DNA from 3 places in the Halomonas sp. M4R1S46 genome. Region 1 is predicted to be linked to each of the others. Evidence: predicted binding sites of a transcription regulator. Region 1 holds the regulator's gene; each other region holds the start of a gene.

Evidence for each region. The regulator FNR, encoded in region 1, switches genes on or off when oxygen is low (the NO sensors DNR and NnrR bind a similar motif). The targets are predictions, from matches to a motif close to TTGATNTANATCAA.
Region 2: clpB (ATP-dependent chaperone ClpB) is a predicted target of FNR. The motif match lies at 1,828-1,841, and genes of this name have one in related genera.
Region 3: hemN (oxygen-independent coproporphyrinogen III oxidase) is a predicted target of FNR. The motif match lies at 1,850-1,863, and genes of this name have one in related genera.

The regions. Positions count from the first base shown of each region.
Region 1 covers NZ_CP107008.1:772,115-775,387, forward strand. The annotation lists gene OCT48_RS03630 (3'-5' exonuclease) at 1-85, shown strand, start outside; gene ttcA (tRNA 2-thiocytidine(32) synthetase TtcA) at 181-1,092, shown strand; gene fnr (fumarate/nitrate reduction transcriptional regulator Fnr) at 1,315-2,058, opposite strand; gene OCT48_RS03645 (radical SAM protein) at 2,149-3,273, opposite strand, start outside.
Region 2 covers NZ_CP107008.1:355,663-358,935, forward strand. The annotation lists gene rluD (23S rRNA pseudouridine(1911/1915/1917) synthase RluD) at 1-879, shown strand, start outside; gene pgeF (peptidoglycan editing factor PgeF) at 876-1,631, shown strand; gene clpB (ATP-dependent chaperone ClpB) at 1,971-3,273, shown strand, end outside.
Region 3 covers NZ_CP107008.1:4,112,156-4,115,428, reverse strand. The annotation lists gene OCT48_RS18980 (sensor histidine kinase) at 1-1,223, shown strand, start outside; gene OCT48_RS18975 (Rrf2 family transcriptional regulator) at 1,214-1,675, opposite strand; gene hemN (oxygen-independent coproporphyrinogen III oxidase) at 1,965-3,273, shown strand, end outside.

The DNA.
Region 1 (3,273 bases):
TAGCGCCCTGGGGGTGGCGGTGACCACCGCCCTGATGCATCTGCACCTGGCCCGGGAGGGCCAGCCACCGCGGCAGACGTCCTGAGGGGTCCGGCTGGCGGGCTTCGCTTCGCCAGCCTCCGGGGAGGATGGTAGGATAGGCGCCCGTCCCCCCGCAGATGCCCTGGCAGCGCCGTGACCATGCAAGATGCCGTGATGTTCGACCCTCGTCCCGCCGAGGACACCACCTCCGAGCCCAGCGCCGACGGCGCCGAGCGCCGTGCCGCCAAGGCCAGGCGCGAGTTCAACAAGCTGCAGAAGCGGCTGCGGCGCCAGGTGGGCAACGCCATCATCGACTACGACATGATCCGCGAGGGGGACAAGGTGATGGTCTGCCTGTCCGGTGGCAAGGACAGCTACACCATGCTGGAGATCCTGCGCAGCCTGCAGCGCAATGCCCCCGTCGACTTCTCCCTGGTGGCGGTGAACCTGGACCAGAAGCAGCCGGGCTTTCCCGAGCATGTCCTGCCGGCCTACCTGGACGGCATCGGGGTCGACTACCACATCCTCGAGCGCGACACCTACTCGGTGGTCAAGGAGAAGACCCCGGAAGGCAAGACGACCTGCGCGCTGTGCTCGCGGCTGCGGCGCGGCTCCCTGTACGGCTATGCCGAGGAGATCGGCGCCACCAAGATCGCCCTGGGCCACCATCGCGAGGACATCCTCGAGACGCTGTTCCTCAACCTGTTCTTCGGCGGCAGCCTCAAGTCGATGCCACCCAAGCTGCTCTCCGACGACGGCAAGAACATCGTCATCCGTCCGCTGGCCTACTGCCGCGAGGCGGATATCGCCGAGTTCTCGCGCCGCATGGACTTCCCGATCATCCCCTGCAACCTCTGCGGCTCGCAGCCCAACCTGCAGCGCCAGGTGGTCAAGGAGATGCTGGCCGAGTGGGAGGCCAGGCACCCGGGGCGGCTCGAGAGCATGTTCAAGGCCGTGACCAACGTGGCGCCGTCCCAGCTGGCCGACCGTGAGCTGTTCGACTTCGCCGGCCTCGAGGACAGGCAGGCGAAGATGCAGGCCGATCGGATCGAGCTCCACAACGAGCCATAAGCTGGAAGAACGCCCGCTTCGCGGGCTTAAGCTTGAAGCTGGAAGAACAACCACCCCCAGGCAGTGGCCATGGGGGTGGTTCGTTTTACGCTGCCTTCCAGCTTCCAGCTTCCAGCTTCCAGCTTCCAGCTTCCAGCTTCCAGCTTCCAGCTTCCAGCTTCCAGCTTCCAGCTTCCAGCTTCCAGCTTCCAGCTTCCAGCTTCCAGCTCACGCGAAAGCGTGCTAGCGGCAGCCTTCTTCCTCGGCCACCTCGATCAGGGCGTTCAGGTCGAGGATGTTGACCTCGCGACCGGAGGCGGCCACCAGGCCCTGCTGCTGGAAGCGGCCGAGGATGCGGCTGACGGTCTCCACGGCCAGGCCCAGGTAGTTGCCGATGTCCGCCCGGGACATGGAGAGTCGGAAGCTGTAGGGCGAGTAGCCCCGCCGGCGGAAGCGGTCGGAGAGGCTGGTGAAGAAGGTCGCCAGGCGCTGGTCGGCGGTCTTGCGCGACAGCAGGCGCATCATGCGTCGGTCGTCGCGCATCTCCTTGCTCATGCTGCGGTAGAGCTGGGCGCGCAGCTCCGGCAGCCGCTCGGAGAGGGCGTCGAGCCGGTCGAAGGGGATCTCGCAGACGGTGGTGGTCTCGAGCGCCACCACCGAGCCCGGATAGGTCTCCTCGTCGATGCCGTCGAGGCCTACCAGCTCGCTGGGCAGGTAGAAGTTGGTCAGCTGGTCGTCACCGCTGCCCTCGGTGGTGACCTGCTTGAGACTCCCGGAACGCACGGCATAGACACTGGTGAAGGGGCTGCCCTGGCGAAACAGCGATTCGCCCTTCTTCAAGGGCGCGCGGCGGCGAATGATCGCATCGAACTGGTCCATGCCCTCGAGCTCGAGGGCCAGTGGCAGACACAGCGAACTCAGGCTGCAGGTCTGACAGCGGGTCTCTTGCAAGAGGGAGCGTCGCCTGTCGGCTGCGACATCAGGCATGCTGTCCTCCTTGATAGTGGCTCTGCCCGACATTATGGCGGATGAAGGCCCGCCAGGCATAGCACCCCTTCGGAGGTATGCTGCCGGCGCTCACGGGGCCGGGACGCCGAAGGCCCGGGTCAGTTCCCGGGTCCAGCGCGTGCCGGGGGCGACCAGGTCGAGGCATTGCCCCCGGCGGGCGACGAGCCCGGCGGCCAGCAGGCGATCCAGGGCGCTGGCCAGGCGGGCCTCGGCATCGAGGGCGAAGGCCTGGCCTAGGGCCGCGAGGTCCAGGGTCTGCCGGGTCATCAACGTCTCGATGGCGCGTTCCCGCAGGTGGTCATCCCGCGACAGCCAGCGCCCGCTGGCGGTCGCCAGGCCGCCGTCGTCCAGCGCGGCCTCGAAGTCCGCCAGGTCCACGGCGTTGCGGGCCAGGGCGCCCTCCAGGCGCGAGACCGCCCCGACGCCCAGGCCCAGGAGGTCGCACTCGGCCTGGCGTCGCCCCTGTACCCGGGCATCCCTCAGGCCGCCGCCCCGCCGGGCATAGCGATCCCAGCCCAGGTGGGCATAGCCGGCGTCGACCAGGCGGGCATGGCTCTCGCGACGCATGGCCCCTTGTGCCTCGGCGCCCGGCAGGCCCCCGGCAGGGATATGGCGCTGCGCCGGGAAGCGGGCCGGGCGGTGGACATACGGAATGAGCGAGAGCCGGGCGGGCGCCATGGCGAGGGTCTGCTCGAGGGTGGCGGCGAACCCCTCGCGGCTCTGGCGCGGCAGGCCAATGGTCAGTTCCAGGTCCAGCGAGCGAAAGCCCAGGCGATCCGCCTCGTCGAGCAACTGTTCGGTGGGCCCCCGGGACGGCGGACGGTTGATGGCCTGCAGCACCCGGGCATCCAGGTCGAGCACGTTCAGGGTGAGCCGGTTGAAGCCCAGTGCCTCGAGGTGGCGCAGGGTGAGGACATCGGCATCATGGGGGGCGATCTCGATGCCGAAGTCCCGATCGTGCCCCCGGGCCAGTCGGAAGCGTGCGTCCAGGCGATCGATCAGCTCCCCCATCTGGTTCAGCGTCAGGAAGGTCGGCGACCCGCCGCCCCAGTGCAGGCCGCGGACCTCCCGGCTGGCGTCGAGGTGGCGGCCGACCAGCACCATCTCGCGGTCGAGCCGCGCCAGGTAGGCGTCCGGGCGTCGGCGATCGGTGGTGACCACCGGGTGGTGCATGCAGTGGAAGCAGGCATGCTG
Region 2 (3,273 bases), 420 kb from region 1:
TTCGCCGACTTCTCCCGGGAGCGTCTCAAGGGATGGATCAAGGACGGTGCCTTGACCGTCGACGGCAGCCCCGCCAAGCCCAAGGACAAGGTCTACGGTGGCGAGGCACTGGCGCTCGCCGCCGAGATCGAGGACGACGCCCGCTTCGAGCCCGAGGAGATTCCCCTGGAGGTGGTCTTCGAGGACGACCAGGTACTGGTGGTCAACAAGCCGCCCGGCCTGGTGGTGCACCCGGCCGCCGGCAACCCCGACGGCACGCTGCTCAACGGCTTGCTGCACCACTGCCCCGAGCTGGCGGCGATCCCCCGGGCCGGCATCGTCCACCGCCTGGACAAGGACACCAGCGGCCTGATGGTGGTGGCCAAGACGCTGCCCGCCCAGACCGCGCTGGTGGAGCAGCTGCAGGCGCGCACCGTGTCCCGGGAGTACGACGCCGTGGTGGTCGGGGTGATGACCGCCGGCGGGACCGTGGATGCGCCCATCGGCCGCCACCCCCGGGACCGCAAGCGCCAGGCGGTGAACGCCTCCGGCAAGCCGGCGGTGACCCACTACCGGGTGGTCGAGCGCTTCCGCGCCCATACCCATGTGCGCTGCCGCCTGGAGACCGGGCGCACCCACCAGATCCGCGTGCACCTGGGCCACCTGCGCTATCCGCTGATCGGTGACCCGGTCTACGGCGGTCGCCTGAAGCTGCCCGCCGGGGCGGGGGAGACCCTCAAGGAGGTGCTGCGCAAGTTTCCCCGTCAGGCGCTGCATGCCCGCAAGCTGGCCTTCGTGCATCCCGGCAGCGGCGAGACCCTGACGTTCCGGGCGGCCCTGCCCGATGACCTGCTGATGCTGCTCGACTTCCTGCGCGATGACTGCGAGACGATGCGATGAGCGATGCCCTCGACCTGCGCCCGACGCTGATCCGCCCCGACTGGCCGGCGCCGCCCTCGGTGGGGGCCTTCGTTACCACCCGGGAGATCGGCCCCAGCCAGGGCGACTTCGCCGCCTTCAATCCGGCCCTGCACGTGGGTGACAACCCGGCCCATGTGGCGCTGTGCCGGCGCCAGTTGCACAAGGAGGTCGGCGACGACCGCCCGCTGCTGTGGCTCGACCAGGTGCATGGCGCCCGGGTCCAGCAGGTCTATTCCGGGGAGCTGCCCGAGGCCGACGCCTCGGTGGCCCTGGACCGCGGCCATGCCTGCGTGGTGCTGACCGCCGACTGCCTGCCGGTGTTCTTCTGCGACCGGGCCGGCCAGCGCGTCGGGGTGGCCCATGCCGGCTGGCGAGGCCTGGCCGGCGGGGTGCTCGAGGCCACGGTGGCGGCCATGGGGGTCCCGGCCGAGGCCCAGATGGCCTGGCTCGGGCCGGCCATCTCCAATGCCCAGTTCGAGGTGGGCCCGGAGGTGCGCCAGGCCTTCGTGGCGGTGCACCCCGAGGCCCTGGACGCCTTCGATCCCAGTCCCTACCGGCTCGGCCACTACATGGCCGACCTCTACAAGCTGGCGCGCCTGCGTCTCGAGCGACTCGGCCTGGCGCATATCAGCGGCGGCCACTTCTGCACCGCCTGCGAACCGCGTTTCTACTCCTACCGCCGTGACGACGGCGTGACCGGCCGCATGGCCAGCATGATCTGGTTGCGCTAGCCCGGCTTCTCCGGGAGCTGGAAGATCGTCCGCTGCGCGAACGTAAGCTTGAAGCGGGAAGAAAACCCTTGACGGCTTTTGTGGCGGATTCAAGCTGCCTTCCAGCTTCCAGCTTCCAGCTTCCAGCTTCCAGCTTCCAGCTTCCAGCTTCCAGCTTCCAGCTTCCAGCTTCCAGCTTCCAGCTTCCAGCTGGCGCTTGACCCATATCAATCCCCTTCGCTTTCCGATGGCCCATACCTTGAAAGCCGGTCATCCTGACTCCATTGAGGATGTCAAGACCCATGACATAGGGACAGGCGGCGCGTCCGACCGCGCCGCCACCCCGACGGAGGAAAGCGAATGCGATTCGACAAGTTCACCGCCAAGCTGCAGAACGCCGTGGCCGATGCCCAGTCCCTGGCGGTGGGGCACGGACACAACCAGCTCGAGCCCGGCCACCTGCTGCTGGCGCTGCTGGAGGCCACCGACACCGGCGTCAAGGCGCTGGTGCAGAAGGCCGGCGGCGATGCGGCGGGGCTGCGCGATGCCCTGACGGGCCACCTGGACGACCTGCCCCGGGTCGGTGACTTCGACGGCGAGGTGCAGCCCTCCCGCGATCTCGTGAAGCTGTTCAACCTGACCGATCGCGAGGCCCAGAAGCGGGGCGATCAGTACATTGCCAGCGAGCTGGTGCTGCTCGCGGCCCTGGAGATGCGCCATGCGGTGAGCAAGGTGCTGACCCAGGCCGGCCTGACCCGCCAGGCGCTGGAGACCGCCATCGAGAGCGTGCGCGGCGGCGAGCGGGTCGAGGACCCCAATGTCGAGGAGAGCCGCGAGGCGCTGGACAAGTACACCCTGGACCTCACCGAGCGGGCGTCCAGCGGCAAGCTCGACCCGGTGATCGGCCGCGACGACGAGATCCGCCGCACCATCCAGGTGCTGCAGCGGCGCACCAAGAACAACCCGGTGCTGATCGGCGAGCCCGGCGTGGGCAAGACCGCCATCGTCGAGGGCCTGGCCCAGCGCATCGTCGACGGCGAGGTGCCGGAAGGGCTCAAGGACAAGCGCGTGCTGTCGCTCGACATGGGCGCGCTGCTGGCCGGGGCCAAGTTCCGCGGCGAGTTCGAGGAACGCCTGAAGGCGGTGCTCAAGGAGCTGGCCCAGGAGGAGGGCCGGGTCATCCTGTTCATCGACGAGCTGCACACCATGGTCGGCGCCGGCAAGGCCGAGGGCGCCATGGACGCCGGCAACATGCTCAAGCCGGCCCTGGCCCGCGGCGAGCTGCACTGCGTCGGCGCGACCACCCTGGACGAGTACCGTAAGCACATCGAGAAGGATGCGGCCCTGGAGCGCCGCTTCCAGAAGGTGCTGGTGGACGAGCCCAGCGAGGAGGACACCGTGGCGATCCTGCGCGGGCTCAAGGAACGCTACGAGGTGCACCACGGCGTCGACATCACCGACGGCGCCATCATCGCCGCGGCCAAGCTGTCGACCCGCTACATCACCGACCGCCAGTTGCCCGACAAGGCGATCGACCTGGTCGACGAGGCCTGTTCGCGGATCCGCATGGAGCTCGACTCCAAGCCGGAGGAGATGGATCGCCTCGATCGCCGGCTGATCCAGCTCAAGATGGAGCGCGAGCACCTCAAGAAGGAGACCGACG
Region 3 (3,273 bases), 880 kb from region 1:
TCTCGATCAATCCCTCGCTGTCGCTGTACGTGCTCGACGCCGAGGGCGCGGTGATCGCCGACTTCAGCGAGTCGGCCTGTGGCCTGGGGCGCCGGGTGGAGCGCGGCGCTCTGGAGGCCCTGCTCGGCGAGGCTCCCATGCTGCCGGTGCTGGCCGCCTCGCCCTGCGGCGGGCGGCCCGGGATCTTCTCCGTGGCGCGGATCACCCATGGCGAGGCCCGCCGGCCCGGCTACCTCTACGCCGACCTCAACAGTGCCAGCCACGCCTCCATGGTCGCCATGCTGCGCACCAGCTCGATCACCCGCACCCTGGTCGCCGCCGGCCTGCTGGCGCTGCTGATCTCGGGCGTCTTCGGCCTGGTCTGGTTCGCCCTGCTGACGCGGCGCTTCTCGCAGCTGACCACGGCGGTGCAGCGCTTCGCCGAGGGCGACTACGGCGAGCGCGTCGCCGTATCCCGGGACGACGAGATCGGCCGCCTGGGGAGGGCCTTCAACGACATGGCGGGGACCATCGAGGCCCAGCTCGAGGCCCTGCGCGAGACCGATCGCCAGCGACGCGAACTGGTCGCCAACCTGTCCCATGACTTTCGCACCCCGCTGACCTCGCTGCGCGGCTATGCCGAGCAGCTGCTGGCGCGCGAGGAGGCGCCTCCCGGGGAGCGGCGACGGGCGCTGGGGGCGATCCTCGACAACGCCGACCGCCTGACGTGGCTGGCCCGGCAGCTGTCGACCCAGGCCCGGCTCGATGCCTACGACCGGCCGCTGCAGTGCGAGCCGTTCTCGCTGGCAGAGCTCGCCCACGACATCGTCGGCAAGTTCCAGCACCAGGCCCGCCAGTCGGGCGTCGTCCTCGAGGTGATCGGGGAGCCTTCGTTGCCCTGGGTCGAGGCGGATCTCGGCCTGATCGATCGTGCCCTGTCGAACCTGGTCGAGAACGCCCTGCATGCGACCCCTGCCGGGGGGCGGGTCAGGCTCGAGCTCGAGGCGCTGGCCGAGGGTGTCGGGCTGGCGGTGGTCGACAGCGGAATCGGGATCGCCGCCGAGGAGGTGCCGCTGGTGACCCAGCGGTTCTATCGCACCCGGGGCAGCCCGGCGCGGGGGGAGGGCTCGGGACTGGGGCTGTCCATCGTGCGCGAGATCTGCGAGCGCCACGGCACCACCCTGACCATCGACAGCCGCCAGGGGGAGGGCACCCGGGTCAGCCTGCTGCTGCCCTATGCCTGAGCGGCCGGCGGGTCCGGGTCCTCGATCTGCAGCAGCTGGATCAGCCCGCTGCGCTGGGGGCCCAGCATATCGGCCAGGGTGTAGCGATCGAGGACGGCGAGGAAGGCCCCCAGGGCCTCGGCGAGGATCGGCTTGAGCCGGCAGGACGGGGTGATCAGGCACTCGTTGTCGTCGCCGAAGCACTCCACCAGGTCGAGGTCACGTTCGGTGTCGCGCACCAGGGCCCCCAGGGTGATGGACTCCGGTGCCCGCTTCAGCAGCAGCCCGCCATGCTTGCCGCGAATGGCCGTGATATAGCCGCGATGGTTCAGCTCCTGAACCACCTTCATCAGGTGATTGCGGGAGATGGCGAAGCGGTCGGCGATCTCGGTGATGGTCGAGCGCTGCTCGCCCTTGACGGCGAGGTAGATCAGCACGCGCAGCGAGTAATCGGTATAGCGGGTCAGGTGCATGTGGCTTCCTGGTCGACAGGCGGCGAGGCGTGCCCGGCGGGTGAATCGTGTGTGTCGCTGCCGACTCTACCATCGTGGCGGCGTTGACGCCCCCGGCGTGTGGCGATCGGGGCAGCGATGATAAGCAATATTATAGAGGCTTTTTTGGGCGTCCCCCGCGGCGACTACCTCCAATTGACCTGGATCAGCTACCTCGTGAAGGGTACCGACGCCCGTCGGCGCCGGTGGCATACTGGCGCCATCCGGCGGCGGTCCGGCCGCCCAGGCTTTCCCGAGGCACCGAGCGATCATGCACGACAAGCTGCCCTTCAACCGCTCCCTGGTCGAGAAGTACGACCGGCCGGGGCCGCGCTACACCTCCTATCCCACGGCACCGCAGTTCCAGGCGGCCTTCGCCGAGGACGACTATCGCGCCGCCGCCGAGCGCAGCAACCGGCTCGCCGAGCCCAAGCCGCTCTCGGCGTATGTGCACATCCCCTTCTGCGAGAGCCTCTGCTACTACTGCGCCTGCAACAAGATCATCACCCACAACCGCGAGCGGGCCGCGGAGTACCTGGCCTGGCTCAAGCGCGAGATCGCGCTGCAGGGGGCGCTGTTCGACGAGTCGCGGCGCATGACCCAGCTGCACCTGGGCGGCGGCACCCCGACCTACCTGAGCAATGCCCAGCTCGGCGAGCTGATGGCGGCCCTCGACGCGGCCTTCCACTTCGCCGCACCCGACGCTCGGGAGTTCTCCCTGGAAGTGGACCCGCGCACCGTGACGCCGGCGCAGATTCATGAGCTCCGCGCGCTGGGGTTCAATCGCCTGAGCTTCGGCGTGCAGGACTTCGATCCCCACGTCCAGGAGGCGGTCAACCGGGTGCAGAGCGAGGCCCAGGTGGTCGGCCTGGTCGAGGCGGCCCGCGAGGCCGGCTTCCAGTCGATGAGCGTCGACCTGATCTACGGCCTGCCGCTGCAGACGGTGACGAGCTTCGACGCCACCCTGGACAAGATCATCGCCCTGCGCCCGGATCGCATCGCCACCTACAGCTATGCTCACCTGCCGGAGCTGTTCAAGGCCCAGCGGCTGATCCGCCCCGAGGACATGCCGCCGCCGGAGCGCAAGCTCGAGCTGCTGGAGCTGATCATCCGCCGCCTCACCGGGGCCGGCTACGTCTATATCGGCATGGACCACTTCGCCCTGCCCGAGGACGAGCTCTCCCTGGCCAGGGAGAACGGCACCCTGCAGCGCAACTTCCAGGGCTACTCCACCCACGCCGACTGCGACCTGATCGGCCTGGGGAACACCGCGATCGGCAAGGTGGGCGACAGCTATAGCCAGAACGTCAAGGAGACCGCCCAGTACCAGGCACGGCTCGAGGCGGGACGGCTGCCGGTGATGCGCGGCTATCGCCTGAATGCCGACGACGTGCTGCGCCGAGACGTGATCAACGCCCTGATGTGTCACGGGCGGATCGATGTCGCCGCGATCGAGGCCGACCACGGCATCGTCTTTCGGACCTATTTCGCCGAGGCCCTGGACGCGCTGGCCGAGATGCAGGCGGATGGCCTGATCGTCCTCACCGAGCAGGCCATCGAGGTGCTGCCCGCCGGGCGCC